DNA from 4 places in the Bradyrhizobium prioriisuperbiae genome. Region 1 is predicted to be linked to each of the others. Evidence: predicted binding sites of a transcription regulator. Region 1 holds the regulator's gene; each other region holds the start of a gene.
The links. The regulator PhoB, encoded in region 1, activates phosphate uptake and scavenging genes when phosphate is short. The targets are predictions, from matches to a motif close to TGTCATNNANCTGTCAT.
Positions count from the first base shown of each region.

Region 2: a site for PhoB is predicted at 2,422-2,438, ahead of phnG (phosphonate C-P lyase system protein PhnG). Genes of this name have one in related genera too.
Region 3: a site for PhoB is predicted at 1,639-1,655, ahead of RS897_RS11715 (DUF2794 domain-containing protein). Genes of this name have one in related genera too.
Region 4: a site for PhoB is predicted at 2,651-2,667, ahead of olsB (l-ornithine N(alpha)-acyltransferase). Genes of this name have one in related genera too.

Region 1 covers NZ_CP135921.1:1,489,081-1,496,790, reverse strand. Annotated here, with positions in the region: gene pstC (phosphate ABC transporter permease subunit PstC) at 1-678, shown strand, start outside; gene pstA (phosphate ABC transporter permease PstA) at 678-1,562, shown strand; gene pstB (phosphate ABC transporter ATP-binding protein PstB) at 1,559-2,374, shown strand; gene phoU (phosphate signaling complex protein PhoU) at 2,400-3,113, shown strand; gene phoB (phosphate regulon transcriptional regulator PhoB) at 3,128-3,829, shown strand; gene RS897_RS06980 (GcrA family cell cycle regulator) at 3,930-4,439, opposite strand; gene RS897_RS06975 (aspartate aminotransferase family protein) at 4,949-6,148, shown strand; gene argF (ornithine carbamoyltransferase) at 6,145-7,086, shown strand; gene RS897_RS06965 (Hsp33 family molecular chaperone) at 7,288-7,710, shown strand, end outside.
Region 2 covers NZ_CP135921.1:3,030,681-3,038,390, forward strand. Annotated here, with positions in the region: gene phnE (phosphonate ABC transporter, permease protein PhnE) at 1-714, shown strand, start outside; gene phnE (phosphonate ABC transporter, permease protein PhnE) at 711-1,571, shown strand; gene phnF (phosphonate metabolism transcriptional regulator PhnF) at 1,582-2,310, opposite strand; gene phnG (phosphonate C-P lyase system protein PhnG) at 2,489-2,959, shown strand; gene phnH (phosphonate C-P lyase system protein PhnH) at 2,963-3,571, shown strand; gene RS897_RS14245 (carbon-phosphorus lyase complex subunit) at 3,574-4,680, shown strand; gene RS897_RS14250 (alpha-D-ribose 1-methylphosphonate 5-phosphate C-P-lyase PhnJ) at 4,677-5,561, shown strand; gene phnK (phosphonate C-P lyase system protein PhnK) at 5,554-6,354, shown strand; gene phnL (phosphonate C-P lyase system protein PhnL) at 6,374-7,102, shown strand; gene RS897_RS14265 (alpha-D-ribose 1-methylphosphonate 5-triphosphate diphosphatase) at 7,119-7,710, shown strand, end outside.
Region 3 covers NZ_CP135921.1:2,481,858-2,489,567, forward strand. Annotated here, with positions in the region: gene acnA (aconitate hydratase AcnA) at 1-175, shown strand, start outside; gene RS897_RS11710 (DUF1223 domain-containing protein) at 318-1,133, shown strand; gene RS897_RS11715 (DUF2794 domain-containing protein) at 1,708-2,079, shown strand; gene RS897_RS11720 (GNAT family N-acetyltransferase) at 2,093-2,617, opposite strand; gene RS897_RS11725 (Bax inhibitor-1/YccA family protein) at 2,703-3,494, opposite strand; gene RS897_RS11730 (alpha/beta hydrolase) at 3,898-4,944, shown strand; gene RS897_RS11735 (ABC transporter permease) at 4,948-7,536, opposite strand; gene RS897_RS11740 (ABC transporter ATP-binding protein) at 7,533-7,710, opposite strand, start outside.
Region 4 covers NZ_CP135921.1:2,228,130-2,235,839, forward strand. Annotated here, with positions in the region: gene RS897_RS10430 (hypothetical protein) at 1-114, shown strand, start outside; gene RS897_RS10435 (ATP-binding protein) at 242-2,500, shown strand; gene olsB (l-ornithine N(alpha)-acyltransferase) at 2,910-3,773, shown strand; gene RS897_RS10445 (glutathione S-transferase family protein) at 3,786-4,433, opposite strand; gene coaA (type I pantothenate kinase) at 4,491-5,444, opposite strand; gene RS897_RS10455 (phosphoribosyl-ATP diphosphatase) at 5,516-5,836, opposite strand; gene hisF (imidazole glycerol phosphate synthase subunit HisF) at 5,907-6,683, opposite strand; gene hisA (1-(5-phosphoribosyl)-5-[(5-phosphoribosylamino)methylideneamino]imidazole-4-carboxamide isomerase) at 6,686-7,426, opposite strand; gene hisH (imidazole glycerol phosphate synthase subunit HisH) at 7,423-7,710, opposite strand, start outside.

The DNA.
Region 1 (7,710 bases):
TTCGGGCTGCTGATCGCCATGTTCCTGACCGAACTGTGCCCGATGTGGCTTCGTCGCCCGATCGGAATCGCAATCGAGCTGCTCGCTGGCATTCCCAGCATCATCTACGGCATCTGGGGCCTGTTCGTGCTGGCGCCCTTCCTGCAGCAGTATGTCCAGCCCGGCCTGATTTCCACCTTCGAAAACGTGCCGGGCCTGTCGTCGCTGTTCGCGGGGCCGCCCTATGGCATCGGCGTCCTGACCGCGAGCTTGATCCTGGCGATCATGGTGCTGCCGTTCATCACCTCGATCTCGCGCGACGTGTTTGATGCGGTGCCGCCGGTGCTGAAGGAGGCCGCCTACGGTCTCGGCTGCAGCACCTGGGAAGTGATGCGTTACGTGGTGCTGCCCTATACCCGGGTCGGCGTCATCGGCGGCTGCATGCTGGGGCTGGGACGTGCGCTCGGCGAAACCATGGCCGTGACCTTCGTGATCGGCAACGCCCACAAGATCGCCGCCTCGCTGATCGCCCCCGGCACCACGATCTCGGCGACCATCGCCAACGAATTTACCGAAGCGGTGGGCGACCTCTACACCTCGTCCCTGGTCGCGCTCGGCCTCATCCTGTTCGTGATCACCTTCATCGTGCTCGCCATCGCGCGCTATCTGCTGCTGCGGATCGAGCGGAGGATCGGCTGATGAATACCTCGCTTTACAACTCCCGCCGCCGCCGCAACACGATCGCGGTCGTGGCCTCGATCGGCGCCACCGGCATCGGTCTCGCGTGGCTGGCGCTTATTCTCGGCGTGTTGTTCTGGAAGGGCTTCAGCGGGTTGTCGCTGAACGTCTTTACCGAAATGACGCCGCCCCCCGGCTCCGACGGTGGTCTGCTCAACGCCATCATCGGCAGTCTGATTGTGACCGTGCTGGCGGTCGCGATCGGAACACCGATTGGCATCCTGGCCGGCACCTACATGGCTGAGTACGGTCGCCACGACAAACTCACCAGTGTCGTGCGCTTCATCAACGACATTCTGCTGAGCGCGCCGTCGATCGTGATCGGCCTGTTCATCTACGAAGTCATGGTCCGCCCGATGGGGCACTTTTCGGGCATCGCCGGCGCTATTGCGCTGGCGGTGATCGTGATCCCGGTGGTGGTGCGCACCACGGAGGACATGCTGGTGCTGGTGCCGAACACGTTGCGCGAAGCCGCGGCGTCGATCGGACTGCCGCGGTCACTGATGATCCAGAAGATCGCCTACCGCGCCGCGCGATCGGGGATCATCACAGGTATCCTGCTCGCAGTCGCCCGCGTTAGCGGCGAGACGGCGCCGCTGCTGTTCACCGCGCTCAACCACCAGTTCCTCAGCACCGTGCCGTTCAGCCTGCTCGGTCACGACTTCTCCGTCATCAACCTCAATGCACCGACGCCGAGTCTTCCGGTCGTTATCTTCCAGTTCGCGCTCAGCCCCTACGCGGACTGGCAGAAGCTGGCCTGGACCGGCGCGCTCATCATCACGCTTTCTGTGCTTGTACTCAGTATTTCGGCGCGCGCGCTTGCCGGGACAAGGAAATCGACATGAATTTGGCCACAGCGACCCCCTCGTCGGCGAGTCCTCCGTCGCTCGACACCGCTTCTCTCAAGGACAAGATCGCGATCCGCGATCTCGACTTCTTCTATGGCGAGGCCAAGGCGTTGAAGAGCGTCACCATGTCGCTTTATGCGAACAAGGTGACCGCGTTCATCGGACCGTCGGGCTGCGGCAAGTCCACCCTGCTGCGCGTCCTCAATCGGATGTATGACCTTTATCCGAACCAGCGCGCCGGCGGCCAGGTCACGTTCGACGGATCCAACATCCTGGAGCCGGGGCTGGACCTCAATTTGCTGCGGGCGCGGATCGGCATGGTCTTCCAGAAGCCGACCCCGTTCCCCATGTCTATCTACGAGAATGTCGCTTTCGGGATCCGGCTGTACGAAAAGCTGTCGAAGAGCGAACTCGACAACCGGGTCGAGCAGTCCCTGCGCCGGGCGGCGCTGTGGGACGAGGTCAAGAACAAGCTGAACGATAACGGCCTCAGCCTCTCGGGCGGCCAGCAGCAGCGGCTCTGCATCGCGCGCACCGTCGCGGTGCGGCCGGAGGTGATCCTGTTCGACGAGCCATGCTCGGCGCTTGACCCGATCTCGACCGCCAAGATCGAGGAACTGATCGACGAACTGAAGGACGATTATACGATCGTGATCGTGACCCACAACATGCAGCAGGCGGCGCGTGTCTCCGATTTCACGGCCTTCATGTATCTGGGCGAGTTGATCGAATTCGGTCCGACGACCAAGATTTTCACCACCCCGTCGGACCGCCGGACACAGGACTACATCACCGGCCGGTTCGGCTGAGGCGCGATAGGCGCGGGAGAACATGATGGCCTTCGAACATACAGCCAAAGCCTTCGACCAGGACTTGCAGGAACTGACCCGGCTGGTCGCCGAAATGGGCGGCCTCGCCGAGCGGCAGATCGTCGAGTCGGTCGATGCGTTGATCCGCCGCGATATTGCGCTGGGCCAGCGGGTCGTCGCGGCCGATGCCGAGCTCGACAAGCTGCAGCGCGGCATCGAGGAGCGTGCCGTTCTCACCATCGCCCGGCGTCAGCCGATGGCCGTGGACTTGCGCGAGATCGTCGGCGCGATGCGCGTGACCACCGATCTCGAGCGGATCGGCGACCTCGCCAAGAACATCGGCAAGCGTGTCAGCGCGCTGGACAATGATTTCCATCCGCTGAAGCTGATCCGCGGCCTCGAGCACATGGCCAACCTGGTGCAGTCGCAGATCAAGTCGGTGCTGGACGCCTACGCCGCCCACGATCTGCCGGCTGCGATGGCGGTCTGGAAGGGCGACGAAGAGGTCGACGCGATCTGCACGTCGCTGTTTCGCGAACTGCTCACCTACATGATGGAAGATCCCCGCAACATCAGCTTCTGCATCCATTTGATGTTCTGCGCGAAGAACATCGAGCGGATGGGCGATCACGCCACCAACATCGCCGAAACGGTGTTTTATATGGTCGAAGGCCAGCAGATGCAGGATCAGCGCCCGAAGGGCGATATGACTGCATTCGCCACCGCCTCCGGCAACTGAACTAAGGAAAAGACATGGGCGCCCGCATTCTGGTTGTCGAAGACGAAGAAGCGTTGACCACGCTGCTGCGTTACAATCTCGATGCCGAAGGTTACGACGTTGAGACAGTCGCCCGCGGCGACGAAGCCGATACCCGGCTGAAGGAGCGAATTCCCGATCTGATCGTGCTGGATTGGATGCTGCCGGGTCTGTCCGGCATCGAGCTCTGCCGCCGGCTGCGCACCCGTCCCGAGACCAAGCAACTGCCGATCATCATGCTGACCGCGCGCGGCGAGGAAAGCGAACGGGTGAGGGGGCTTGCGACCGGCGCCGACGACTACATTGTCAAGCCGTTCTCGGTTCCGGAGCTTCTGGCACGGGTGAAGGGCCTGCTGCGCCGCGCGAGTCCCGAGCGTCTGGCCACGGTGCTGACCTACGGCGATATCGAACTCGATCGCGACAAGCGTCGTGTCGCCCGCTCCGGCCAGCCGATCGATCTCGGTCCGACCGAGTATCGCCTGCTCGAGTTTTTCCTGGAGCATCCGGGACGTGTCTTCAGCCGCGAGCAGTTGCTCGACGGCGTCTGGGGCCGCGATATCTATATCGACGAGCGAACCGTCGACGTGCACATCGGTCGGCTGCGCAAGCTCTTGAACTTCGGCCGCGACCAGGATCCGATCCGCACCGTACGCGGCGCGGGTTATGCACTCGACGACCGCTTCGCCAAAGTCGACTGACGCAGGTCTTCGCCAGCTCAAACAAAAAACGCCTCATCGATGATGAGGCGTTTTTTTTGTTTCTCCAGGTATCCGCCGCTGCGTGCGGCGACTTGCCGAACTACTTGCCCGACGGACGGCGGTCACGGCGGCGATCGCTCGCCGGCTGATACGCGACACGCGAGTGATGCGCGCAATAGGGCAGGCCGCCCAGCGCCTTGCCGCCGCAGAAAAAGAAATCACTGCTGCCGGGATCGCCCACCGGCCAGTGGCAGGTCGCTTCCGTCAGTTCCAGCAGCGACAGCCGCTGGCTCATCGGAACCACGTTGTCGTAGGCCACCGGATCCGGCTCGGCCTCCACCTCGAACGCATGCGCAAGCGCGGTATTGCCGCGCGACATCGGCCGCGCGATCCGCATCATATGCTGGGCCGGCCGCGCCTTGCGCTGACGCGGGGCAGCCGAGGACGGACTCTTGGCGCGGCCCGACAGGCCGAGCCTGTGGACCTTTCCGATCACCGCATTCCGGGTGATATTGCCGAGTTCCGCGGCGATCTGGCTGGCCGAAAGACCCGCCTCCCAGAGTTTTTTCAACTGTTCTACGCGATCGTCGGTCCAACCCATTACCGTCATCGCACCATTCCCTTCGTGTCGCGCCTTTCGACCGCGAGGCCGTCGGCGACGTCTGTGTCTCAAAAATCCCTGCCGGCAGAATCCCTTAGCCCTCGCCGGATGCGCCTGTCGCAACCGGGCGTCTACGCTGTTACCGAGACCGTTAAGGATCAGATCTGCCGCACGAGATGTCGTATCCGACCATCCCGAAGCTACAATATGCCGTGACTCACGCGCAAGAGTCGGGCATCACAAGTCCACATGTTCTGCAATAGAAATTTGATAAACGGCTTTTTCTGCGGCTTTTCAGTACCATTGCCGTGTTGACAGCCAGGTTGACAGTATTGGACGCGCCAATAGAATAACTGCCGCGTGCTGCCCGACGAGGCGGCACGTTTTGTTTCCGGGGTAGGTCCATCGATCGTCCGATCTCGCGGTGTCCGATCCAAATCCTGAGTGTTTGGAGTCACATCGTGGTCTGTCGACAGGGCCCGCCCGAAAGTTCAATCAGGTTTGCAAGCAGAGTTGCCATGAGCACCAACACGTCGTCCCATCTCATGCCGGTGTTCGCACGGGCGGATCTCGCGTTCGAGCGCGGTGAGGGCGTCTGGCTCCACGGCACCGACGGCGAGCGCTACCTCGACTTCACCAGTGGCGTTGCGGTCAACGCGCTGGGACATGCGCACCCGCATCTTGTCGCCGCCCTGCAGGAGCAGGCGACAAAGCTGTGGCACATGTCGAACCTGTTCAAGAGCCCGGACGGCGAGAAGGTTGCCGCGCGCCTCTGCGAGGCGAGTTTTGCCGACGTCGTCTTCTTCGCCAATTCCGGCGCGGAGGCGATGGAAGCGGTCATCAAGGTCACCCGCAAATATCAGGCGGCGAAGGGCAAGCCGGAGCGTTACCGGATCATCACGTTCGAAGGCGCGTTCCATGGCCGGACGCTGGCGACACTGGCCGCCGGCGGCCAGGAAAAATATCTCGAAGGGTTCGGTCCCCGCGTCGAAGGGTTCGACCAGGTTCCCCATGGCGACATCGAGGCGGCGAAGAAGGCGATCGGCCCGAACACCGCCGGCATCCTGATCGAGGCCGTGCAGGGCGAGGGCGGCGTGCGCTCGGCGCCGCAATCGTTCTTCAAGGCCCTGCGGCAGCTTTGTGACGAGCACGATCTGCTGCTCGCGTTCGACGAGGTGCAGACCGGCATGGGTCGCACCGGCGAACTGTTTGCCTATCAATGGACCGGCGTGACACCGGACGTGATGGGGCTGGCCAAGGCGCTGGGCGGTGGCTTTCCGATCGGTGCCTGTCTCGCGACTGCCAAGGCTGCCGCCGGCATGACCGCGGGCACCCACGGCTCGACCTTCGGCGGCAATCCGCTGGCGATTGCCGCGGCGGGCGCGGTGCTCGACGTGATGCAGGCGCCGGGCTTCTTCGACCACGTCAAGCGCATGTCGCTGCTGTTGAAGCAAAAGCTCGCCTCGGTGGTGGACCGCTATCCGAGCGTTCTGAGTGAAGTTCGCGGCGAAGGACTGCTGATCGGCGTCAAGGCCGTGATCCCGAGCGGCGATCTGGTGGCCGCCTTGCGTGGTGAAAAGCTTCTGACTGTGGGCGCAGGCGACAATGTCGTGCGCTTCCTGCCGCCGCTGATCGCGACCGAGGCCGAGATCGCCGAAGGCGTGACCCGGCTGGAGCGCGCCTGCGCCGCGCTGTCGGAGCGGAAAGCCGTTTCATGAGCAAGGCCACGCCCCGCCATTTTCTCGATCTGAACGACGTGCCCACCACGGAGTTGCGCACCATGCTCGACGCCGGTGCCGCGTTGAAGGCACAGCTGAAGAGCGCCAAGGCCAAGAACGAACTGTGGGATCAGCCGCTCAAGGGCAAGACCCTGGCAATGATCTTCGAGAAGCCGTCGACGCGCACCCGCGTGTCCTTCGATGTCGCCATGCGCCAGCTCGGCGGCGAGCCGATCATGCTGACCGGCGCGGAGATGCAGCTTGGGCGCGGCGAAACCATCGCCGATACCGCGCGGGTGCTGTCCCGCTTTGTCGATGCCATCATGATCCGGATTCTCAATCATGATGCGCTGTTGGAACTCGCTGAACATGCCACCGTGCCGGTGATCAACGGGCTGACCCGGCGCTCGCACCCGTGCCAGGTGATGGCCGATCTGATGACTTTCGAGGAGCATCGCGGGCCGATCACGGGCCGCACCGTGGCCTGGACCGGCGACGACAACAACGTGCTGGCCTCCTGGGCGCACGCGGCGGAACGCTTCAAGTTCAACCTGCACATTGCGACGCCGCCGGAGCTGTCGCCGAAGAAGGCCTTCAAGGACTGGATCAAGGCGACTAACGCGCCGATCGTGCTCGACACCAGCGCCGAGGACATGGTGCGCGGCGCGGATTGCGTCGTGACCGACACCTGGGTGTCGATGGGCGACAAGGACGGCGAGCACCGCCACAATCTGCTGAAGCCCTATCAGGTCAACGCCAAGCTGATGTCGTTGGCAAAGCCGGACGCGCTGTTCATGCATTGCCTTCCGGCCCACCGCGGCGACGAGGTCACCGACGAGGTGATCGATGGTCCGCAGTCCGTGGTGTTCGACGAGGCGGAGAACCGTCTGCACGCGCAAAAGGGCATTCTGGCCTGGTGCTTTGACGCCGTCTCCTGACGCCCTCCCGATGCCGGTCGACCGGGAACGGAGCGTTTTCGGCTGATGTGATAAGGTTGGCGTGGGGCCGATGCGGCCTTATATAGGCTCGAACCGGGGGCCCGTCGAAACGACGTTGGCTGAGATTGTTCCGGTTGAGATGGCTCCAACCCCACTTCAACGCCGACATGTCGTCGGCCGATCAACACGGCAAATCGGACTATGACAGATCAAGGCAACGTTCGTGCCCCGTCGGCGACACCTGTCGACGATGCGGTGCTTCCCTTTGAAGTGGCGTCCCTCGACCTGCGGGGGCGGTTGACCAGGCTTGGTCCGGCGCTCGACGACATCATCACCAAGCATGACTATCCGGCGCCGGTCGGCAAGCTGCTCGGTGAGGCGATCGTGCTGGCCACGCTGCTGGGGTCGTCGCTGAAGTTCGACGGCCGGTTCCTGCTACAGACCCAGACCGACGGCCCGGTCTCGATGATCATCGTGGATTTCGTGCTGCCGGACCGGCTGCGCGCCTATGCTCGCTTCGACAAGGATCGCCTCACGGCGGGGCTCGACAGCGGTGCGCTGCTCGGCCGCGGCCATCTGGCGATGACCATCGATCAGGGCTCCGACATGAAGCGTTACCAGGGC
Region 2 (7,710 bases), 1.5 Mb from region 1:
GCGAAGATTGCGAACTTCACCAGTTATTTCGATCGCATTCTGACCCTCGATGGTGGCGCGCGGGTCTGGACCGACATTGGCGAGTGGTTCTGGGGCTGGAAGAAGTGGCTGTCGCTGCTGGGCGAAACCGTTCTGATCAGCTATGTCGGGACGCTGGCCGGCGCGGTCGTCGCTTTCTCGCTCAATTTCCTGGCCGCGGCGAACACCGCGCCGACGCCTTGGCTGCGCTTTGCAGTGCGCCGCCTTCTGGAATTCTGCCGCACCGTTCCGAGCATCGTGTTCGCGCTGATTTTTGTTATCGCCTTCGGTCTCGGGCCCATGGCCGGGGTGCTGGCTATCGCCATCCATTCCGCCGGTGCGCTCGGCAAGCTGTTTTCCGAGATTGTCGAGAATGTCGATATGAAGCCGGTCGAGGGCGTTCGCGCCACCGGCGCGAGCTGGATCGCCTGCATGCGTTTTGCGGTGCTGCCGCAGACCATGGCCGGTTTCGCCAGCTACACGCTGCTGCGCTTTGAAATCAACGTCCGCGAAGCGTCCGTGATGGGGTTTGTCGGTGCCGGCGGCATCGGCCAGGAACTCGTGGTCGCGGTGCGCAAGTTCTATTATTCCGACGTCAGCGCCATCCTCGCGTTGATCATCGTCACGGTCTTTGTCATCGATATCACGACAGGCTGGGTTCGCGGGCATTTCCTTGGCCGGGAGCGCCGCGCATGACACGGAAGCAGCTGCTCGATCCCTCGCATTCGCATGACGAGCTTCGGGCACGTTACGCGACCGTCTTCAACCCATCGCTGAAGTCGCGCCTGATCGCGCCGGCGATCCTCGTTGCCGCCATCGGGTTGTTCATTTTCGGCCTGGTCGATCTCGATTTCTCACCCGCACGGATGATGGCGGGCCTGCATCAGCTCGGTTGGTTCGTCACACTGATGATCCCGCCGAACCCGGGCAGCTCGTTGCCGGCCTATCTGACGGCGATGGGCGAAACGCTTTCGATCGCCGTGCTGGGGACGACTATCGCTGCCGTGGTTGCGCTGCCGGTGAGTTTGCTGGCAGCCCGCAATATCGTGCCGTCCAATATCTTCCGGTTTCCCGTCCGCCGGTTCCTGGACTCCATTCGCGGCGTCGATCAACTGATCTGGGCGCTGGTCTGGATCAACGTGGTCGGGCTCGGCCCGTTCGCCGGCGTGCTGGCGATCGCGGTTTCCGATTTCGGCGCCTTCGGCAAGCTGTTCTCGGAGGCGATCGAGGGGGCCGACAAGAAGCCGGTTGAGGGCATTCGCGCCTCCGGCGGCTCGGCGCTGCATGAAATCCGCTTTGGACTGATGCCGCAGGTGCTGCCGGTGATCGCGGGACAGGTGCTCTATTTCATCGAGTCCAACGTGCGCTCGGCGACCATTATCGGCATTGTCGGCGCGGGTGGCATCGGCCTGCAACTGGCGGAGCAGATCCGTGTGCTGGAATGGCAGAAGGTGTCGTTCCTGATCCTGATGATCCTGGTCACGGTGGCCCTGATCGACTGGATTTCCAGCCGGCTCCGATTCGCCATTATAGGAAAGCGCGCGATCGCCTGACGCCGGGCGCCTAAAAGTTCTCGACCAGGAATTCGACGCGCTCCGCCGCGAAGCGGGAATGGCTGACCATCACCGGCTGGCCGCTGGCGTCGACGTCAGTCTTGTCGACCACCAGGACGGGCCGGCCCAGCGCCAGGTCGAGCCGGGCCGCGTCGGCGGCATCGACGATCGCCGCGGTGACGCGAGTCGTTGCCCGCCGGTAATCGTTGATGCCGAAATGCGCCAGCACCTTAGTCAGCGAGCTCGTACGTTCATAGATGGCGCCCGCTTCTGGAAAGCGCTCAGCCGATAGCCAGGTGCTGCCGACACAGATCGGCGTACGATCGGCGAACCTCAGCGCTTCGATCCGCGTCAATGGCGCTCCGGCTTTCAGACCGAGCTGCTTTGCCAGATCGCGCGTTGCGGCTTCCGTGAACGCGCCGATCAGCTGTCCGCGCGGTTCGCGACCGCCGGCTCCGACGATTTCCGAGAAGCGTGTGCGCGACCGCAGCGGGTAGGCGAGACGCGGTGCCTCGACATAGGTACCGCTGCCACGCTCCGCCCGCACAAAACCGCGTTCCGCCAGCGTCGCCAGCGCCCGGCGCACGGTGTGGCGATTGACCCGGTAGGTCTCGGCAATCTCGACTTCGCCGGGCAGCCGCTCGCCCGCGGCATAGGTGCCGTCGGCAATGCCGCGCTCAATGGCGTCGGCCACCCGTCGCCACAAGGTCACGCCGGAGTCGGTGTCCTGCATGCTCATGAGTTGATGCCGGAGGTCGGATGGAAACTCTGGAATGTGTAAGCGTTCATATCAGGCGGAGCATACCCGAGAAGTCGGTCGCAGGAAAACATCTCCGAGAAATCATCGCCGCGTCACGAAACGGTCATGGACGGGGCCTATCAAGTTGTCTATTAGAGTAGACAACTTGGAGTCGCTCATGTCAATCAATCAGCCCGGATCCGACGGCCGCGCCGAGAAGCGCCGGCAAGCCGCTATGGCGGTGCTGGCGCATGCGCAGACGGCGGAGATCGCGCAGCGTCTGGCCCCGCTGCCGCTACCATCCCACGACAATCTGCGCGAGCCCGAGAACGGTCTCGTCATGGTGCGCGGCCGCATCGGCGGCGACGGTGCGCCGTTCAATCTCGGCGAAGCCACGGTGTCGCGCGCGGCGGTGCGGCTGGCGAGCGGAGAGGTCGGGTTCGGCTATACGCTCGGCCGCGACCGGGGGAAGGCTGAGCTGATCGCGCTGTGTGATGCGCTGATCCAGACCAGCGCGCACGCCGAGACGATCGAGGCAGAGGTGATCGCGCCGTTACAGGCGCAGATGATCGCCGATCGCCAGCGCAGGGCAGCGGAAACCGCGGCAACGCGGGTCGATTTCTACACACTCGTGCGTGGTGAGGGTTGACCGATGACGACGGTTGCAGAGCTGCCGACGAAATACGCCGAGAAAGTGCTGTCGGCGCAGGCCATATTCCGCTCGGTGATGGACGCCATGGCGCGCCCGGGCAGCGTCCAGCACATCGAGCCTGTGACCGGCGCTCCGGCGCCGATGATGCGCGGCACGGCTGCGATCGCAATGACGCTGTTCGATCACGATACGCCGATCTGGCTCGATCCGGCGATGGCGGCTACCCCTGACGTGGGAAAATGGCTCAAGTTTCACACCAGCGCGCCGGTGGTCGAGGACGCTGGCATCAGCAGTTTCGCCCTGATCGGCGATGCCGCGGCGCTTCCCGCGCTGGATCGGTTCGCGCTGGGCAGCGGTGAATATCCGGACCGTTCGACCACCCTGATCCTGCAGGTGGCGAGCCTCACACAGGGGCTGGCCGTCGAGTTGCGCGGTCCCGGCATCGACGGGGTGACCATGCTGCGGGCTGCATTGCAGCCGTCGGATCTGGTCGAGCGGCTGGCCATCAATGCGGACCTGTTCCCGCGTGGCATCGATGTCGTCCTGGTGGCTGATGATGCCGTGGTCGCTCTGCCGCGCACCACGCGCCTGGTCGTAAAGGAGGGTTGAAGATGTATGTCGCCGTCAAGGGAGGCGAGCGCGCCATCGAGAACGCTCATCGGCTGCTGGCGCATGAGCGCCGCGGCGATCGCGATGTGCCTGAAATTGCGCTGTCGCAGATTTCCGAACAGCTCAGCCTCGGCGTCGACCGGGTGATGACCGAAGGGTCGCTGTACGATCGCGAACTTGCGGCGCTGGCCATCAAGCAGGCGCGCGGCGACATGATCGAGGCGATTTTCCTGCTGCGTGCGTTTCGCGCGACCCTGCCGCGCTTTGGCGCGACGGAGCCGGTCGAGACCGGCAAGATGCAGGTGCGCCGCCGGATTTCCTCGACCTTCAAGGATATCCCGGGCGGTCAGGTGCTGGGACCGACCTTCGATTACACCCATCGTCTGCTGGATCCGGAGCTGGTCGGGACGTCGTCCCCGGACCAGCCGGAAACCGCCGAGGTGTTGGCTGTGGCGATGCCGCGGGTGACTGACATTCTGGGACGCGACGGCCTGATCGAGCCGTCACCCGAGGGCGATCCGGATGTTCCGGTGGGTGATCTCACCCGCGAGCCTCTGAATTTTCCGGCCGATCGCGACCTGCGCTTGCAGAATCTCGCACGCGGCGACGAGGGCTTCCTGCTGGCGTTGGGCTACTCGACGCAGCGCGGCTATGGCCGCAACCATCCCTTTGCCGGCGAGATTCGTTTCGGTGAGGTTGAGGTGGAGTTTTTTGCCGAAGACGTTGGCTTTGCCGTGCCGCTTGGTTCGATCGCATTGACCGAATGCCAGATGGTCAACCAGTTCAAGGGATCGGCCACCGAGGCGCCGTGCTTCACCCGCGGCTATGGCCTCGCATTCGGTCAGTCCGAACGCAAGACCATGTCGATGGCGCTGGTGGATCGCGCGCTGCGCGCCCGCGAACTCGGCGAAGATGTGATCGCCGCGGCGCAGGACGAGGAATTCGTGATGTCGCACTCCGACAATGTGCAGTCGACCGGCTTTGTCGAACATCTCAAGCTGCCGCACTATGTGGACTTCCAGTCAGAACTCGGCTTGCTGCGCAAGCTGCGCCGGGAGTTCGCGGATGCCAATGCGCCGGCACAGCCGGTGAAGGAGGCCGCGGAATGAACGCGCCAGCCTATAATTTCGCTTATCTCGACGAGCAGACCAAGCGCATGATCCGCCGCGCGATCCTGAAGGCGATCGCGATCCCGGGCTATCAGGTGCCGTTCGCCAGCCGCGAAATGCCGATGCCCTACGGCTGGGGCACCGGCGGCGTGCAGGTGACCGCGGCGATCCTTGGTCCCGACGACCGGCTGAAGGTGATCGATCAGGGGTCCGACGACACCACCAATGCGATTTCGATCCGGAAATTCTTTGCCAAGACCGCCGGCGTCGAGACCACGACCAGCACGGAAGACGCGACCGTGATCCAGACCCGGCACCGCATCCCCGAAGCCCAGCTGCACGAGGGGCAGGTGCTGGTCTATCAGGTTCCGATTCCCGAGCCGCTGCGTTTCCTGGAGCCGCGCGAGACGGAGACCCGCAGGATGCATGCGCTGGCCGAATATGGCCTGATGCACGTCAAGCTGTACGAGGATATCGCCCGCCACGGCCATATCGCGACGTCCTATGCTTATCCGGTCAAGGTCAACGCGCGTTATGTGATGGATCCGTCACCGACGCCGAAGTTCGACAATCCGAAAATGGACAACAGTCCCGCGCTGCAGCTGTTCGGCGCCGGCCGCGAAAAACGCATCTATGCGATCCCGCCTTATACTTCGGTGGTCTCGCTGGATTTTGAGGATCATCCGTTCACGCGGTATCGGTTCGACGCGCCCTGTGCGCTGTGCGGCGCAGCCGATTCCTACCTCGACGAGATCGTCACGGACGACAAGGGCGGCCGAATGTTCGTCTGCTCCGACACTGATTATTGCGAAACCCGCCAGGCCGCCGGCCATCGCGGCACTGAAAGCGCTCCGCCGCATGCGGAGCATCGCCATGACTGAGACACAGATCATGCAGGATAATGAGCGGCCGCTGCTGGTGGCCGAAGGGCTCAGCAAGTCGTATGGACGGCTGCAGGCTTGCCGCGATATTTCCTTCTCACTGTACGCTGGCGAAGTGCTTGCCATTGTCGGTGAATCCGGCTCCGGCAAATCGACCCTGCTGCAACTGCTGTCGGCGCAACTGGCGCCGACCGAAGGCCATGTCGCCTATCGCATGCGCGACGGGGTGACCCGCGACCTCGCCAGTCTCGGCGAAGCCGAGCGCCGCTTCCTGTTCCGCACCGACTGGGGTTTTGTGCACCAGGATCCGGCGCAGGGGCTGCGCATGGGCGTCTCGGCCGGCGCCAATGTCGGCGAACGGCTGATGGCGGTCGGCTGGAATCATTATGGCCGTATTCGCGACACCGCGTCGTCCTGGCTGGAGCGGGTCGAGATCGGTGTCGATCGCATTGACGACGCGCCGCGTACCTATTCGGGCGGCATGCGCCAGCGTTTGCAGATCGCGCGTAACCTGGTCACCGAGCCGCGGCTGGTGTTCATGGACGAGCCGACCGGTGGCCTCGACGTTTCGGTGCAGGCGCGGCTGCTCGATCTGATGCGCGGCCTGGTCACGGATCTGGGGCTTGCGGCCATCGTCGTGACCCACGATTTGGCCGTGGCCCGGCTGCTCTCGCACCGGGTGATGGTGATGAAGGAGGGGCGGGTGATCGAAACCGGCCTGACCGACCAGGTGCTGGACGATCCGCGCGAGCCCTACACCCAGCTTCTGGTGTCCTCGATCCTGCCGCCATAGTCCCGAGATGAGATCAGACATGACCCCGATTGATATCACTTCGATTGAGACCCGCGCGATGATCGACATCAAGAGCGCGGGCAAAAGCTTCGTCATGCACCTGCAGGGTGGCATCACGCTGCCCGTGGTCCGCAACGTGTCGTTCCACGTCGACGCGGGTGAATGTGTCGTGCTGTCCGGCCCGTCAGGTGCCGGCAAATCGTCGATCCTGAAGATGATCTTCGGCAACTACCGCTGCGATGAAGGCGTGATCGGTATCCGCCATGCCGGCGCGCGGATCGACCTGGCGCGGTCCGAGCCGCGGCAGGTACTTGATGTCCGCCGCAAGACCATCGGTTATGTCAGCCAGTTCCTGCGCGCGGTGCCCCGCGTTCCGACCCTTGATGTGGTGGCCGAACCGCTATTGGTGAATGGCATGGACCGCGCCGAGGCGCGCCAGCGTGCCGGATTGCTGCTGCGCCGGCTCAACATCCCCGAGCGTCTCTGGCAGCTGCCGCCGTCGACATTTTCCGGTGGCGAACAACAGCGCGTCAACATCGCGCGCGGCTTCATCTCCGATCTGCCGATTCTGCTGCTCGACGAGCCGACCGCCTCGCTCGATGCCGCGAATCGTGCTGTGGTCGTTGAGCTGATCGCTGCCAAGAAGCGCGACGGGGTTGCCATGGTCGCCATTGTCCACGACGACGAGATGCGCCAGTTGATTGCTGACCGGATTGTCGACGTGACGTCATTCGCCGCCGCGGCTTGAAGAAAGATGAAGCGAGATGAAATCGAATCCGTACGATAGCGGAGCCGGAGCAAAGTCCGCGACGGTTCTTGGAAACGCCAGGATCGTGCTGGCCGACCGGGTGATCGAACGCGGTTGGGTTGCCATGGACGGCGGCCACATTGCCGAGTTCGGCGAGGGGCAGGCCCCGGCCGGCAGCGACGATGCCGCGGGTGACCTGATCATGCCGGGCCTGATCGAGCTGCATACCGATCATCTCGAAGCCCACTATGTGCCGCGGCCGAAAGTTCACTGGGACCCGGTCGCCGCGGTTGTTTCGTACGACGGGCAGCTGGCGACCTGCGGCATCACCACGGTGCTGGATTCGCTGCGGATCGGGAACGAGGCGGATGTTGCTGATGCCTCGGGACAGGCCGAGATCCTCGCAACCGCAATCTCTTCCGCCCGCGAGGCTAATCTGCTGCGCGCGGATCATTTCCTGCATCTGCGCTGCGAAACCCCGATGCCCAGCACGGTCGAAGAGGCAAAGCGGCTGATCGACCGGCCGGACATCCGGCTGATGTCATTGATGGACCATACCCCGGGCCAGCGCCAGTTTCGAGATGAGGGCAAGCTGCGGGATTATTATC
Region 3 (7,710 bases), 990 kb from region 1:
CCGGGGTCTGCAGGGCGACCTGAAACCGCGCCAGATGCTGTCGGCAAAGATCGTCTCCGCGGACGGTTCCGCCAAGGAAGTGCCGCTGCTTTGTCGCATCGACACCCTCGACGAGCTGGAGTATTTCCGCAATGGCGGTATCCTGCAGTACGTCATCCGCCAGCTGGCGGCGTGATGCATTGTGATCAGCCTCACTTCGAAGTGAGTGGCAGGTGAACCGAAGGCGGCCTATGAAAGGGCCGCCTTCTTACTGAAGGTATTGGGACATTTCTGTCGGGACACATGTTGAGAGGGCGCCCGTTGCGCCACGAGACTGGATGATCACAGCACTCTCGGGCCAAAAACTGTTGCGATCGGACCCGGCGAGTTCGCGGTGGTCCGCGGTGCTCGGTGTGTGCTTTGCGGTCGGTCTGACCGGCAGCGCGGTGGCCGACCCGCGTGCGGTGGTGGAGCTGTTCACGTCGCAGGGATGCTCATCGTGCCCGGCCGCCGACAAGGTCCTCGGCGATCTCTCGAAGGATCCGTCGATCATCGCGCTCAGCCTGCCGATCGATTACTGGGATTATCTCGGCTGGAAGGACACGCTGGCCAGTTCGCGCTTCTCCGCGCGCCAGAAAGCCTATTCGCATATGCGCGGCGACCGCGAGGTCTACACGCCGCAAGTCGTGGTGAACGGCACGGTGCATGTGCTCGGCAGCGACCGCGCCGGCATCGAGGACGCTGCGATCCGCACCCAGGGCAATGGCGAAGTGATGTCGGTGCCGGTGTCGATCAGGCAAGCCGACAAGCAGATCAACGTCTCGGTGTCCGCCGGCAACAGCGGACGCACCGATCACGGTGAAGTCTGGATTTGCGCGATCTCGAAGTCGGTGCCGATCCGGATCGGTCGCGGCGAAAATCGCGGCCGCGAAGTGACCTATTACAATGTCGTGCGCAACTGGCTGAAGGTCGGTGACTGGACCGGCAAGGCTGCCAGCTGGAGCGTGCCGCTGGAAAACGTCAAGAGTGACGGTGTCGATGCGGCGGTGGTTTATGTCCAGGACGGCAGCCGTGAGAAGCCCGGTCCGATGCTCGGTGCCGCCTATACGTCGCTGGAGCCTGAGCCGGCGATGGTGAGCCAGGCGCGCCGCTGACGTCAAATCGAGATGATTGCCTCGACCCAGGCCATGCTTGAGGTCCTGATGCCGCGTGAAGTCGCGGATCCCATATTCAGCAACAAACGTGCAGAGAATCAGAAACGGCTTCCCGATGGTGCCGCGTTTCAACCAGACCCTGAAAAAACAAAAGGCCCACGCGTGTGGGCCAAAAAATAAAAGGCCAGCTTTCGCCGGCCTTGAAGTGTGATCTTTCGATCCTGCGTTATAGGCCCGGTCCCGACTGCCCCGGGGGGCTGGGGGCTGAGGAATCCGAGACCGAAGGAACCGGGCCAACGCAGTGGAAACGTTATGAAGGCCCACGGCGGCATGGGCTTGACCGAAATTGGGCGGTTTCATGATTTCGCTAACATCGATGTGAGAGCCGTTTGATCCGATCTTAAGGCTTTGTTTTCGAAGCGTAGTTTTAGCGAGTGGTTCGGTGGCATGATTTTGCCGATGGTGTGTGAGGGAACACTTGCAGAGCGCCGCCGCCGGGTTGATCATGTCGGCTGGATGACAGGCGCGTCGGGACCTGCGACTGCAGGGGGCGCGCCGTGACAGGAGGCGCTGCATGGATTTGATCTCGGGGGACACCGAGCCCGGCGAAAGCCGCGGGACGGAGCGCGTGACCGCTACCGTCCCGGTTCAAAGTCGGGTCACATTCAATCGTCTGGAACTGAATCGCATCCTCAATCTCTATGGGCGCATGGTCGCCGAGGGTGAGTGGCGCGATTATGCGATCGACTTCCTGAAAGACCGCGCGGTGTTCTCGATTTTCCGCCGCGCGTCGGAAGTCCCGCTGTACCGAATCGAAAAGGATCCGAGGCTCGCGCGCAAGCAGGGTGCCTACAGCGTGGTGTCCGCGGGCGGACAGATCCTGCGCCGCGGCCATGACCTCCATCGGGTGCTGCTGGTGATCGACCGCAAGCTGTCGGTGGTGTGACGCTGCAAGATGGTCAGGGCGTCGTCGTGCTGCCTGGCCCGAGTTCGCGCTGCATCATCACGGTGTCGAGCCAGCGGCCGAACTTGAAGCCGACATTGCGGTGGGTGCCGATCATCTCGAAGCCTGCGCGGGTATGCACGCCGATCGAGCCGGCATTGGCCGAATCGCCGATCACGGCAATCATCTGGCGATAGCCCCGTGCTTCAGACTCGTCGATCAGCGCGTTGAGCAGTTTTAGCCCGATGCCTTTGCGTTGTGCCTCCGGCGGCAGATACACCGAGTTCTCGACCGTGAAACGATAGGCCGGCCGCGGCCGGTAGGGTCCGGCATAGGCATATCCGGCCACGTGGCCATCGATGACTGCGACGAGATAGGGAAATCCCGCACCGCTCAGGTTGTCGAACCGCGCCGTCATCTCGGCCAGGGTCGGCGGCTCCAGCTCGAAGGTCGCGGTGCCGGTGCGGACCGCATGATCGTAGATCGGGGTGATGGCGGTGAGGTCGGCCGCAGTTGCGGCCCGGATCAGGATGTCGGACATGGAGCGCAGTCTTAATCGCGGCCCGCCAAAAGAAAAGCCCCGGCGGTGAGGCCGGGGCTTGATGACTTTCGACTGTACCCAGGGGTCAGTCGCGCTGTCCGAGCAGCTGCAGCAGCAGCGTGAACAGGTTGATGAAGTTCAGGTAGAGCGACAGCGCACCGGTGATGGCTGCACGCTCCGCCACGTCTCCACCCGCGCTGGCGTAGCCGTAGACGTATTCGTTCTTCAGCCGCTGGGTATCCCAGGCGGTGAGGCCCGCGAACACCAGGACGCCGACCACCGACACGATGAACTGCAGCATCGAGGAGGCGACGAAGATGTTCACGATGCTCGCGATGATGATGCCGAACAGGCCCATCAGCAGGAACGAGCCCATCCCGGTCATGTCACGCTTGGTGGTGTAGCCATAGAGGCTCAGCGCACCGAACGAAGCCGCGGTGATGAAGAACACCCGCACGATCGAGGTGTGGGTGTACACCAGGAAGATCGACGACAGCGAGATGCCCATCAGGGCCGAGAAGGCCCAGAACAGCATTTGCGCGGTGGCCGGCTTCAGCCGCTGGATGCCGAAGGAGATGACGAACACCATCACCAGGGGCGCCAGCATGAACAGCCACTTCAGCGGGCTGGCGAACATCGCGTAGCCGAACGACGTCAGGTAGGTGTTGCCGATCTTGCCGACGGCACCACTCGCATCGCTGGTTACGGCGCCCATATACACGCCGAGCGCGGCGAGACCAGTGATGGCCAGGCCGATCGTCATGTAGTTGTAGATCTTCAACATGTATGCGCGCAGACCGGCGTCGACGGTCGCGGCATCAACACGCCCGGCGGCCCGGCCGAACGGAGAAGCATAGTTACGGTCCAAGTCCGACATGGTCGAAACCTCGTTGTTGTCCGGCGCTCACGAAGGGAAGGGCAGCCGGGGCGAATGTATCCCAGATATCCGGGCCCAATGACACTAAATTTGCGTTAAGCATTCAGGTCGTCGGGTGGGCATCTGTCCCAGAGGATATGTGGGAAAGTAACACATTCGCTGCAACCTTCCACGCGCGGCTGAATGTCGCGAACCCCCCGAAAAGCCTGCAAAAACCCCTCTCGGCCTGCTTCAAATTGTCATCATTGCGGCGCGGGTCTCGCATGCCGGATCGCGGTACCTGCCGGCTGCTGATGGCGCTTCCCAATCCGGCCGATCTCCTGAACACTCGGGTCCGACGCCGGCGGCTGCAAATGTTCTGCGGACCGCCGCAACAACAAGCCTGTTGAGGGAGGAGTTTGTCGTGCCGAAGATCCATCGTTTCGCTCTTGTGGCTGCGTTTGCCGTCACGCTTTTGACCGGCACGGCGGGGGCCGAGGAGCCGATCTCGTTGCGGGCGATGGGCTCGTTTCATGTCGGCGGGCGGCTGGTCGAATTGACCGGCAAGCCGGTAAAGGAGATGGCGCTGACGCCGGGCGGGGTGCCGGCAAAGTTCGATCCCAATGGCACCTACCAGGTCGAACAGATGTACGTGCAGTATTTCCTGCCGGCCCAGGAGACAGGTGCCTATCCCATCCTGTTCTGGCATGGCGGCGGCATGACCGGTGTCAACTACGAAACCACCCCGGACGGCCGCGAAGGCTGGCTGAACCTGTTCCTGCGCAAGGGCTGGAGCATCTATGTGTCCGATGCGGTGGAGCGGGGACGCGCGGGGTGGGCGCAATATCCGGATATCTTCAAGAGCGAGCCGCTGTTCCTCACCACCAGCAATCCGTTCTCGCGGTTCCGCATCGGCGACGGTCCCGACAGCTATGATCCCGATCCGGCAAAACGCAAGCTGCTGCCGGGCAGCCAGTTTCCCAACGACGGCTATGAGAACTTTACCAAGCAGATCGTTCCGCGCTGGACCACCACCGATGACGCGACGCTCGCGGCCTATCTCGCCGAGATCGACAAGGTGTGCCCGTGCATCATCCTGTTCCACAGCCAGGCCGGCCAGTTCGGTTTCAAGGCGGCCCAGGCGCGGCCGGACAAGGTCAAGGGCCTGATCGCGATCGAGCCCGCAGGTATCGGCGATCCGGCACAAGCCGAACGGCTCAAGGCGATCCCGACTTTGATGGTCTACGGCGACTTCATCGCGCAGGATTCGCGCTGGCCGAAAATCCGCGCCACCGGCGTCGCTTTCGGCGACAACATCCGCAAGGCGGGTGGGCACGTCGACGTGGTGGACCTGCCCGCCATCGGCATCAAGGGCAACTCGCACATGATGATGATGGACAAGAACAACGCCGAGGTCGCCGGCGTGATTCAGAAGTGGCTCGGCGACAACGGCTTCGCGAAGAAGCCGTAAGCGTCACAGATTGCGCAACACCGGCGCGGGCTTTTGGTTGAGTGCAGCCAGCGTGCCGATCAGGCCGAGGCCCACGGTCACCACCAGCGCCCCCAGCACCACCGTGGCTGCGCTCTGCGCCTGCCAGATGAAGCTCAGGGTCATCAGCCGGGTGACGATCATCCAGGCGGCGAACGAGCCGGCAATGATCCCGAACACCGCGGTGGCAAGCCCGATCATCAGATATTCCAGCGCATAGGCCCCGATCAGGCGGGCGCGGGTGGCGCCCAGCGTCTTCAGGATCACGGCGTCATAGACCCGATGCCGGTGGCCTGCGGCGAGCGCGCCGCCCAGCACCAGCACCGCTGCGATCAGCGTCACGCTACTGGCGCCGCGGATCGCCAGCGCCAGGTTCTCGACCACGGTCCCGACCGTGCGCAGCGCGTCGCGCACCCGCACGCTGGTCACCATCGGATATTGGCTGGCGACCGCCTTGATGATGGTGGCGTCGCCTTGCGCGCTCGGATGCGGCTCCGACAGCGTGGCGAGATGGGTGTGCGGGGCGCCGGCGAACGTCTTCGGCGAGAACACCAGCACGAAATTGATGCCGAGGCTCTGCCAGTCGACCGTGCGCAGGTTGCTGACGGTGGCGGTGATGTCGCGCCCTAGCACATTGACGGTCACGCTGTCGCCGACCTTCAGGCCGAGGCCGTCTGCGATCTTCTTTTCCAGCGATACCAGCGGTGGCCCCTTGTAGTCGGGATCCCACCACGTGCCTTCGACGACCTTGGAGCCCCGCGGGATGTCGTTGGTGTAAGTCAGGCCGCGGTCGCTCTGCAGCACCCATTCGGTCTTGCTGTCAGGCTTCAGGTTCTCCGCCTTGACGCCGTTGGCGGCGGTGATGCGTCCGCGCAGCATCGGCACCCGCTCCACATGGGCGCCGGGCGCCAGCGTCTGCAGGAATTCGCCAAAACTGTCGGCCTTGGTCGCGGGGATGTCGACAAAGAAAAACGAGGGGGCATGCTCCGGCAAAGCCGCCAGGAATTGCCGGCGCAGATTGCCGTCGATCTGCGAAATCGTCACCAGCACCGTGAGGCCGAGGCCCAGCGACAGCACCACCGACGGCGTCAGCGCGCCCGGCCGATGGATGTTGCCGATCGCCAGCCGCAGCATGGTCGAGCGCGCGCGCGGCAAGTGGCGTGCGATCCGCATCACGCCGGCTGCGACCAGCCGCAGCAGTCCGAACACCACAACCGAGGACGCCACGAACACCGCGGCAACCAGCTTGTCGTAGGCAAGCCCGATCACCACCGCGATCAGCAGTGCGATCACCGCGGCCATCAGCGCGAGATAGCGCGGGCGCGGCCAATGCCCGCTGCTGCCGATGGTATCGCGAAACAACCGTGCCACCGGCACGTCATGGACGCGGGCGAGCGGCCACAGCCCGAAGGCCAGCGCCGTCAGCAGGCCGTAGAGCAGCGAGAGCGCGAGTTCGCCCACGTGCAACGCCGGATCGATCGGCAGCGGCAGCAGCTTGCCGAACACATTGGCGATGATGAAGGGCAGCGCCCCGCCGATCACCAGCCCGATCAGCGAGCCGATCGTCGCCAGCACCACCACCTGCATCAGGTAGATCATGAAGACTTCGCGGCCGGTGGCGCCCAGCGACTTCAGGGTCGCGATCGAATCGCGGCGGCGGTCGATATGGCTCTTGACGGCGTTGGCGACACCAACGCCGCCGACCAAAAGCGCGGCAAGGCCGACCAGGGTCAGGAACTGGGTGAAACGGTCGATCGAGCGCTCGAGCTGCGGCGAGGCATTGCCGCGCGAGCGGATTTCCCAGCCGGCTTCCGGCAGCGCGGCGCGGGCCTCGGTGGCCAGCGCGTCGGTGGCGCGCTCGTCACTGGCCGCATCGGGCAATTTGAGCCGATAAGTCCAGCGCACCAGCGAACCTGGTTGCAGCAGGCCGGTGGCGCGCAGGGCGTCGACGCTGATCAGGAAGCGCGGCCCGAAACCGACACCGCCGGCGAGCTTGTCCGGCTCGGCATCGATCACGCTGCGGATGACGAAGCTGGCGCCTGCGATGGTGACGCGGTCGCCGAGCTTCAGGTCCAGCCGCGCCAGCAGTGCGGGATCGGCGGCGGCGCCGTAGGCGTCGTCGCGCTGCGCCAGCAGGTCCGGGGTTGGCATCGCCGGCGCCAGCGTGACGCTGCCGAGCATGGGATAATTGTTGTCGACGGCCTTGACCTCGACCAGCGCGAACTCGCCGCTTTGCGCCTTCACCATGCCGCGCAGCGTGGCTGCGACCGACACCTGGCCGCGGGTTTCGAGAAACGCGCGCTCTTGCGGCGTGGCCTCGCGCTGGATCAGCGAAAAAGCGGCGTCGCCGCCAAGCAGCGTCCGCCCTTCACGCGTCAGGCCGTCATGCAGGCTGGCCGCCACCGAGCCGACGCCGGCGATCGCCAGCACGCCGAGAGCGATGCAGGCGATGAAGACGTAAAAGCCGTTCAGCCCGCCGCGCAGCTCGCGAAATGCATAACGCAGGGCCAGCGAACCAATCCACGGACGGGGATGAGACGGGGCAGGGGCCGTGCCGTCGAGAGCGATCGTCATGTCGCTGACGCCGTCTCGACCCAGTGGCGGCTGGTGGCCGGACCGTCGATATGTCCCGAGCGCAGCCGCACCACGCGGTCACAGCGTCGCGCCAGCGTGCCGTCGTGGGTGACCAGCACCAGTGTCATGCCGCGCTCGCGGTGCTTGGCGAACAGCATGTCGACGATCTGCTTG
Region 4 (7,710 bases), 740 kb from region 1:
GAAGCCGACTACCGCATCTTCGTCCGCTCCAAACGCTTCACCGCACGAGAGGCCGCGGCTCTCGTGGTCGGCGCCCATGGCGGGCGGCAGCAGCAGGTCGCCGGCGCGCTCTAGATTTACTCTTTATTAACCCTGTTTTCATCGCACGGCTCTCCGTCTTTTCGACCTCAAACACTTCGCAACATCCCCGCTGCACGTTTGGATCGGGGATCTCGCTCCACCCATTTCGGGACATCGGGTCATGACGCGGGGATTACGGATCAGACTGCGCTATCGCCGATTCAGGCGGCGGCACCCGTTGGCCGTCGCCTTGGCGCGCTCGCTGACGATCTTCTCGGCGGCGTTCGGCGGTACCTATGGCTTCATCGCCGGCAGCTATTCCAAGGACTACAATCCGCATACCTTCGCTCTCGGCATCAGCTTTTTGCTTGCGCTGGCGTGCCTTGCGCTTGCAAGCCTGAGCTTCCGGATGCGGCGGCTGCGCAAGGCGATGGCCGCGGTCGCGTTGCGCAACGAAGCCTTGATCGATCGCAACTGGGAACTGAAGGAAGCCGAGGAACGCTCGCGCAGCCTGTTTGAATCCCGCAGCGACCTGATCGTGCTGCGCGACGCGGAGCAGCGCATCACCTTCACCAACGACGCCTTCTGCGCGCTCGCACAAAAATCCCGCGACGAGCTGGTGGGCTCGATGTTCGTGCTGCCTGTGCTCGAGCAGGGCGATGCGGCGCTGGACGTCGACGGCACCCGCGTGCACGACCAGAAGATCGCAAGCGCCCTGGGTCCACGCTGGATTGCCTGGCGCGAAGCCCTGATCCGCACCGAGGCCAACCGCCCGGCCGACATGCAGAGTGTCGGCCGCGATGTCACCGACCGCGCCGAAACCGAACGGGCGCTGGGCGATGCCCGTGACCATGCCAATGCGGCCAACCGCGCCAAGTCGCGTTTCCTGGCCATGGCGTCGCATGAGATCCGCACGCCGCTCAATGGCATCATCGGCATGAGCGGGCTGTTGTTCGATACACAGCTTTCAGCCGAACAGACCACCTATGTGCGGGCGGTGAAGACCTCCGGCGAAGCTCTGCTGCTGCTGATCGACGAGCTGCTGGACTTCTCCAAGATCGAAGCCGGCAAGATCGACCTCGAGCATCGCCCCTTCGTGCTGGCGGCAATGGTCGAGGAGATCACCGAGCTGCTGGCGCCGCGCGCGCAGGCGCGACACCTGGAGATTGCCGCCTATATCGACGAGCGCCTGCCCACGGAAGTGATCGGCGACGCCGCGCGGCTGCGCCAGGTGCTGCTCAATCTCGCCGGCAATGCCATCAAGTTCACCGCGACCGGCGGCGTCGCGCTGATTGTCGAGCCCGGGATCTGGCCCAACGAGGTCAGCTTCCTGGTTCGCGATACCGGCATCGGCATCGCACCGGAGGCGCAAGAGCGGATTTTCCGCGAGTTCGAACAGGCCGACGAACGCACCGTCCGCAATTATGGCGGGACCGGCCTCGGCCTAAGCATTAGCGAACGCATCGTCAAACGCATGGGCGGACGCATCACCCTGGACAGCGCCCCCGGACGTGGCTCGACGTTCGAGGCGTCGATTCCGTTGATTGCATCCGCAAACCCCGCCGCCGGTGCATCCGCGTTCGTCGCCCCCGACCTGCGGGACAAAGCGGTCATGCTGGTGGCGCCGCAGGCGATCGAAGCCTCGCTGGTCGCGCGCCGGCTGGAGCGCTGGGGCGCTCAGACCTGTTCGCTGACCGACGCGGTGGTGGCGCAGGCGCTGCTGCCGGAACGGGCCTGGCACGCAATCATTGTCGACCACAATCTCGGCGCTGAAGAAGCAGAGCAGCTTGCCGAGGCCGCCCGTTATCATGCCCTGCACCGGATCGTGATGGTGACGCCATCGACGCGACGCGAGCGGCAGCCGTCGGACTCGAGCGCGTTCACCGGCTATCTGGTCAAGCCGTTGCGCGCTGCGTCGCTGGCGGCGCGGCTGGTGATGCCGGACGTCACAGACGCGCCGAAACTCGCTGTTGATGACGCGGATCTCGTCGAGGCCGCGCCGCGCCCAACGCCCTCGAGAGGCCTGTCGATCCTGGTCGCCGAGGACAACGAGATCAATGCGCTGCTGATGCGCTCGCTGCTGACCCGGCTTGGCCATCGTCCGGTCATCACCGTCAACGGCGCGCAGGCCATGGAATCCTGGCTGGCGGCGGAGACCGCCGGCGCGCCTTATGACCTGGTGCTGATGGACGTGCAGATGCCGGAGCTCGACGGCATCGAGACCACGCGGCGCATCCGCGCCCGCGAAACATCGCTGCAGATGCGTCGCACGCCGATCATCGCGCTGACGGCGAACACGCTGGTGGAAGATCGTTACGCCTGCTTCGCCGCCGGCATGGACGGCTTCCTGGTCAAGCCGCTGGATCGCGACAAGCTCAACGACGTGCTTGCCAGCATTCCAGCCTCTCCGCACCTTGCTGCGCAAGCGGTCCGATTCTAACATTCGCATCCCGTTTCAGCTGGTGTTTCTGCGAATGTTAAAATCGAAGGACCTCTTGCAATTGTAAATCACTCGTGGAGCTCTGGATTTGACATTCGCATGTCGGACTCGCGGCAACGTGGGGTGCGAATGTCAAATCCACTCCACGAGTGTCACGAATCTGAAATCATTGCGCCTCGCGCGTCGCATTGGGGATACGCGCAAGCGCCCGCCACTTGTCATAAATCCTTTGAACGCCCGTGATTAATGAAATCCACGGCCGCAGCGATTCGATGCGATCAGCGCGGCCGCGAGGGATTTCATGAAAGCCGATGAATTCGCGCGCTCCGGCCTCAACCTGAAGCAGATGCTTCGGCCGGACAACGCAGCCGCCGTGATGGCCAAAACCAAGGCCGTCGCCGGCCTGCTGATGCCGGCCTTTGTCAGCGAGGCCGCCATCAAGCTGCGGCCCGGCATCCATGCCCCCGCAGCACCGCTCGGCCGGATCGGACCGCTGGAGGTCCGGCTTGCGCACAAGAAGGCCGACGTGAAACGCGCGCAGAAACTGCGCTACAAGGTGTTCTACAAGGACGGCAGCGCGATTGCGGATGCCGCCACCATGCTGGCGCAGCGCGACAAGGACGCCTTCGACAAGATCTGCGATCACCTGCTGGTCATCGACCATGCCGCCAAGCCGTCGTTGAGCGGCAAGCAGCCGGTGGTCGGAACATACCGCCTGCTCAGGCAGGACGTCGCCGAGCGTCACGGCGGCTTCTACACCGACAATGAATTCGACGTGTCGGAGCTGGTCGATCGTCACCGCGGACTGAAGTTTCTCGAACTCGGCCGCTCCTGCGTGCTGCCGCCCTATCGCAACAAGCGCACCGTGGAATTGCTGTGGCATGGCATCTGGAGTTACGTGCGTCAGCACAATTGCGATGTGATGCTGGGCTGCGCGAGCTTCGAGGGCACCGATCCGGACCGGCTTGCGTTGCCGCTGTCGTTCCTGCATCACTATTCGCGCGCGCCGGAAGCCTGGCGGGCAGCGGCGCATCCGTCCCGCCGCGTCGAAATGAACCGGCTGGCCAAGGAAGCGATCAATCCGAAGGCCGCGCTGCACGAACTGCCGCCGCTGATCAAAGGCTATCTGCGGCTCGGCGCCTTCATCGGCGACGGCGCCGTGATCGACCATCAGTTCGGCACCACCGATGTGCTGATCGTGATGCCGGTGTCCGCCATCAACGCCCGCTACATCGACCATTTCGGCGTCGATGCCAATCGGCACGCGGCGTAAGCAAGTCCCGCTCTAGAAATCGAGCCGCCCGTAGAGATCGCTGAAAGGGATCATGACGTGCTCGCGATAGGCTTTTCGCTCCTGCAGCCGCTGATACCACGCCGTAACGTGCGGGATCGTCGGGCGATTAATCTCCAGCTCAAAATAGCGGTAGAGCGAGGTGCCGGCCGGAATATCCGCAAGGCTGAAACTGTCACCGCATAAGTACCTGCGATCCGCCAGCCAGCCGTCGAGCAGCTGAAAATAGGTCGAACAGCGCGCAATGCCCTGATTGATCGCAGTCCAGTTTCGCTGATTTTCTGGCGTCCGATAGAACCCCCAGAACACCTCCGTCAGAACGGCTGGCTGCAATGAAGTCTGCGACCAGTCCATCCAACGATCCACTCCGGACCGTTCGCCGGCATCCTTCGGCCAGAACCGATCTGCACCAAATCGCGCGGCAAGATATCGAAGGATGGCGTGGGACTCCCACACCACCGTTCCGGCATCATCGATCACGGGCACCCGCCCATGAGGGTTCATTGCAAGAAAATCCGGGCCATCGAGTTGGCCGAAACTGCCGCCGGCAGGTATGTGCTCGTGAGCGAGGCCCAACTCGCCTATCAGCCACATGACCTTTTGCACATTGAAAGAGTTGCGTCGCCCCCACACCTTCAACATTGCTCACCGTCATCTTTGCCGGCAGTCACTCCGTGCCAACTGCTTCGGAAAGCGCACCTACAGCCGCCGCAGCGACACCTTCTCGATCACATGCTCGCCGCCCTTCTTCAGGATCAGGGTGGCGCGGGGACGGGTCGGCAGGATGTTGTCTTCGAGATTGGCGAGGTTGGTGCGGTCCCAGATCGCGGTGGCGGTGGCGATCGCCTCGTCGTCCGACAGCAGTGCGTAGCGATGGAAGTATGATTTCGGATCGTGGAACGCGGTGTCGCGCAGCGACAGGAAACGCTGCACATACCACTTCCGCAACACCGGCTCTTCCGCATCGATATAGACCGAGAAGTCGAAGAAGTCCGACACGAACGGAATGGCCTGGCCGTCCCGCGGCAACCGTCCGGTCTGCAGCACGTTGACGCCCTCGAGAATCAGGATGTCCGGCTGGTCGATCTCGACGCTCTGGTGCGGCACGATGTCGTAGGTGTGGTGCGAATAGATCGGCGCCCGCACCGACCGCCGGCCCGCCTTGATGTCGCTGAGAAAGTTCAGCAGCGTCGGCAGATCGTAGCTTTCCGGAAAGCCCTTCTTCTGCATCAGGCCGCGGCGTTCCAGCACCGCGTTGGGAAACAGAAAGCCGTCGGTGGTGACCAGGTCGACCTTGGGGCGCGGCGACCAGCGCGCCAGCAGTGCCTGCAGCACACGCGCGGTGGTGGACTTGCCGACCGCCACCGAGCCGGCGACGCCGATGATGTAGGGCATCTTGCGGTCTTCGATGCCGAGAAAGCGGCGCTGCGCGAAGAACAATCGCTGGGCGGCGGCGACATACATCGACAGCAGCCGAGACAGCGGCAGGTAGATGTCCTCGACCTCCTTCAGGTCCAGCCGGTCGTGCAGCGAGCGCAGCGCCGCGATCTCGTCGGCGGCCAGCGTCATCGGCGTATCGTCGCGCAGCTTCGCCCACTCGTCGCGCGAGAACACCCGGTAGGGATTGTACTGAAGATCGATCCGCGCATCCATGGAAGCGGTACTCCCCACAAATTCCGAGTATTCGTCTGCCAAATACCCGTGTCCCGAATTCAACGTTCGCATCAGCGCTTGCGCGCCGCCTTCTCCTCAAGCCCGGACTGCTGGGTCCGCTGCGCCAGCACGGCCTCGACATCCTCGATCGACACGCCGCGCGATTTCAGCAGCACCAGAAGATGAAAGATCGCGTCGGCGCTCTCGGACACCAGGTGATCGCGGTCGCCCTCGACCGCGGCGATCACCGTCTCCACCGCCTCCTCGCCGAACTTCTTGGCGCAATGGGCCGGACCCTTGTCGAGCAGCTTGCGCGTATAGGACGCCTCCCCGCCGGACGCCGCGCGGGCATCGATGGTTGCAGCGAGATCATGGATCGTAAACCGGGACATCGCTACTCTTTCTGTCACATCCCTATCATATTGGGCTGAACTCGGCGTTAGCGAGTCTGGCCATTCTGGATCAAGGATCGAGACGCATCGGCAAACCGGCGCCGCGCATGTGCTCCTTGGCCTGCCGGATGGTGAATTCCCCGAAATGGAAAATCGAGGCCGCCAGCACCGCGGTGGCGTGGCCGTCGCGGATGCCGCCGACCAGGTGATCCAGGTTGCCGACACCGCCGGAGGCGATCACGGGAATTGGCACCCGGTCGGCCACCGCTCGGGTCAGTGCAATGTCGAAGCCCTGGCGGGTGCCGTCGCGGTCCATCGAGGTCAGCAGGATTTCACCGGCGCCCAACGCAGCCACTTCCTCGGCATAGCCCAGCGCGTCGATCCCGGTGGCCTTGCGGCCGCCATGGGTGAAGATCTCCCAGCGGTCCGGCGTGCCAGGCGCACTGACTTTCTTGGCGTCGATGGCGACCACGACGCACTGGCCGCCGAACTTCTCGGCCGCCTCGCGCACGAATTCGCGCCGGCTGACGGCGGCCGAATTGATCGACACTTTGTCGGCGCCCGAGGTGAGAAGCGTGCGGATGTCCTCGACCACGCGAACGCCGCCGCCCACGGTGAGCGGCATGAAGCAGGCTTCCGCCGTCCGCCGCACCACATCCAGCATGGTGCCGCGGTTCTCATGAGTGGCGGTGATGTCGAGGAAGGTCAGTTCGTCGGCGCCGGCGGCGTCATAGGCGATCGCCGCCTCCACCGGATCGCCGGCGTCGCGCAGGTCGACGAAATTGATGCCCTTGACGACCCGGCCATCCTTCACATCGAGACAGGGAATGACGCGCACCTTGAACATGATCAGGCCGCCTTGCGCGCTGACAGGATCAGCGCCATCGCTTCCGCAGGATCGAGCCGCCCGTCATACAGCGCCCGGCCGGAAATCGCGCCGGCCAGCTTTTTCGCCGCCGGCGTCAGCAGCGCCTTGACGTCGTCGATCGAAGCCAGGCCGCCGGAGGCGATCACCGGCACCGAAATGGCCTCCGCCAGTGCGATGGTGGCCTCGAGGTTGAGGCCCTTCAGCAGGCCGTCACGGGCGATATCGGTGAAGATGATGGCGGCAACGCCGGCATCCTCGAACCGCTGCGCGATCTCCAGCGCGGTGACCTGGGAGGTCTCGGCCCAGCCCTCCACCGCCACCTTGCCGTCGCGGGCGTCCAGTCCGACCGCGACCTGTCCGGGAAATGCTTTCGCGGCCTGCTTCACCAGCGCCGGATCGCGCACCGCGGCGGTGCCGATGATGACCCTGGCGATGCCCTTGCCGAGCCAGGCTTCGACCGTCGCGAGATCGCGAATGCCGCCACCGAGTTGCACCGGCATTTTCACCGTCGCCAACATGGACTCGACCGCCTGCGCGTTCATCGGCTTGCCGGCGAAGGCGCCGTCGAGGTCGACCACATGCAGATACTCGAAACCCTGGGTCTCGAAGCTTTTCGCCTGCGCCGCGGGATCATTGCTGAACACAGTGGCGCGGGCCATGTCGCCCTGTTCGAGGCGAACACAAGCGCCGTTTTTCAGATCGATGGCAGGAAACAGAATCACGGGGCCCACGTCAGAAAGTTGCCGATCAGAGCGAGCCCAAAGCGCTGGCTCTTTTCAGGGTGAAATTGAGTGCCGATGGCGGTGTCGCGGGCGACGATGGCGGTGACCGGGCCACCGTAATCAGCGCGGGCCACCACATCGGCGTCGTTTGCGGCGTTGAGGTGATAGGAGTGCACGAAATAGGCGTGACGACCGTCGTCACCCAGCGGCAATCCCTGCAGCACCGGATGCGGACGCTGGACCTGCAGCGTGTTCCAGCCCATGTGCGGGATCTTCAGGCTGGC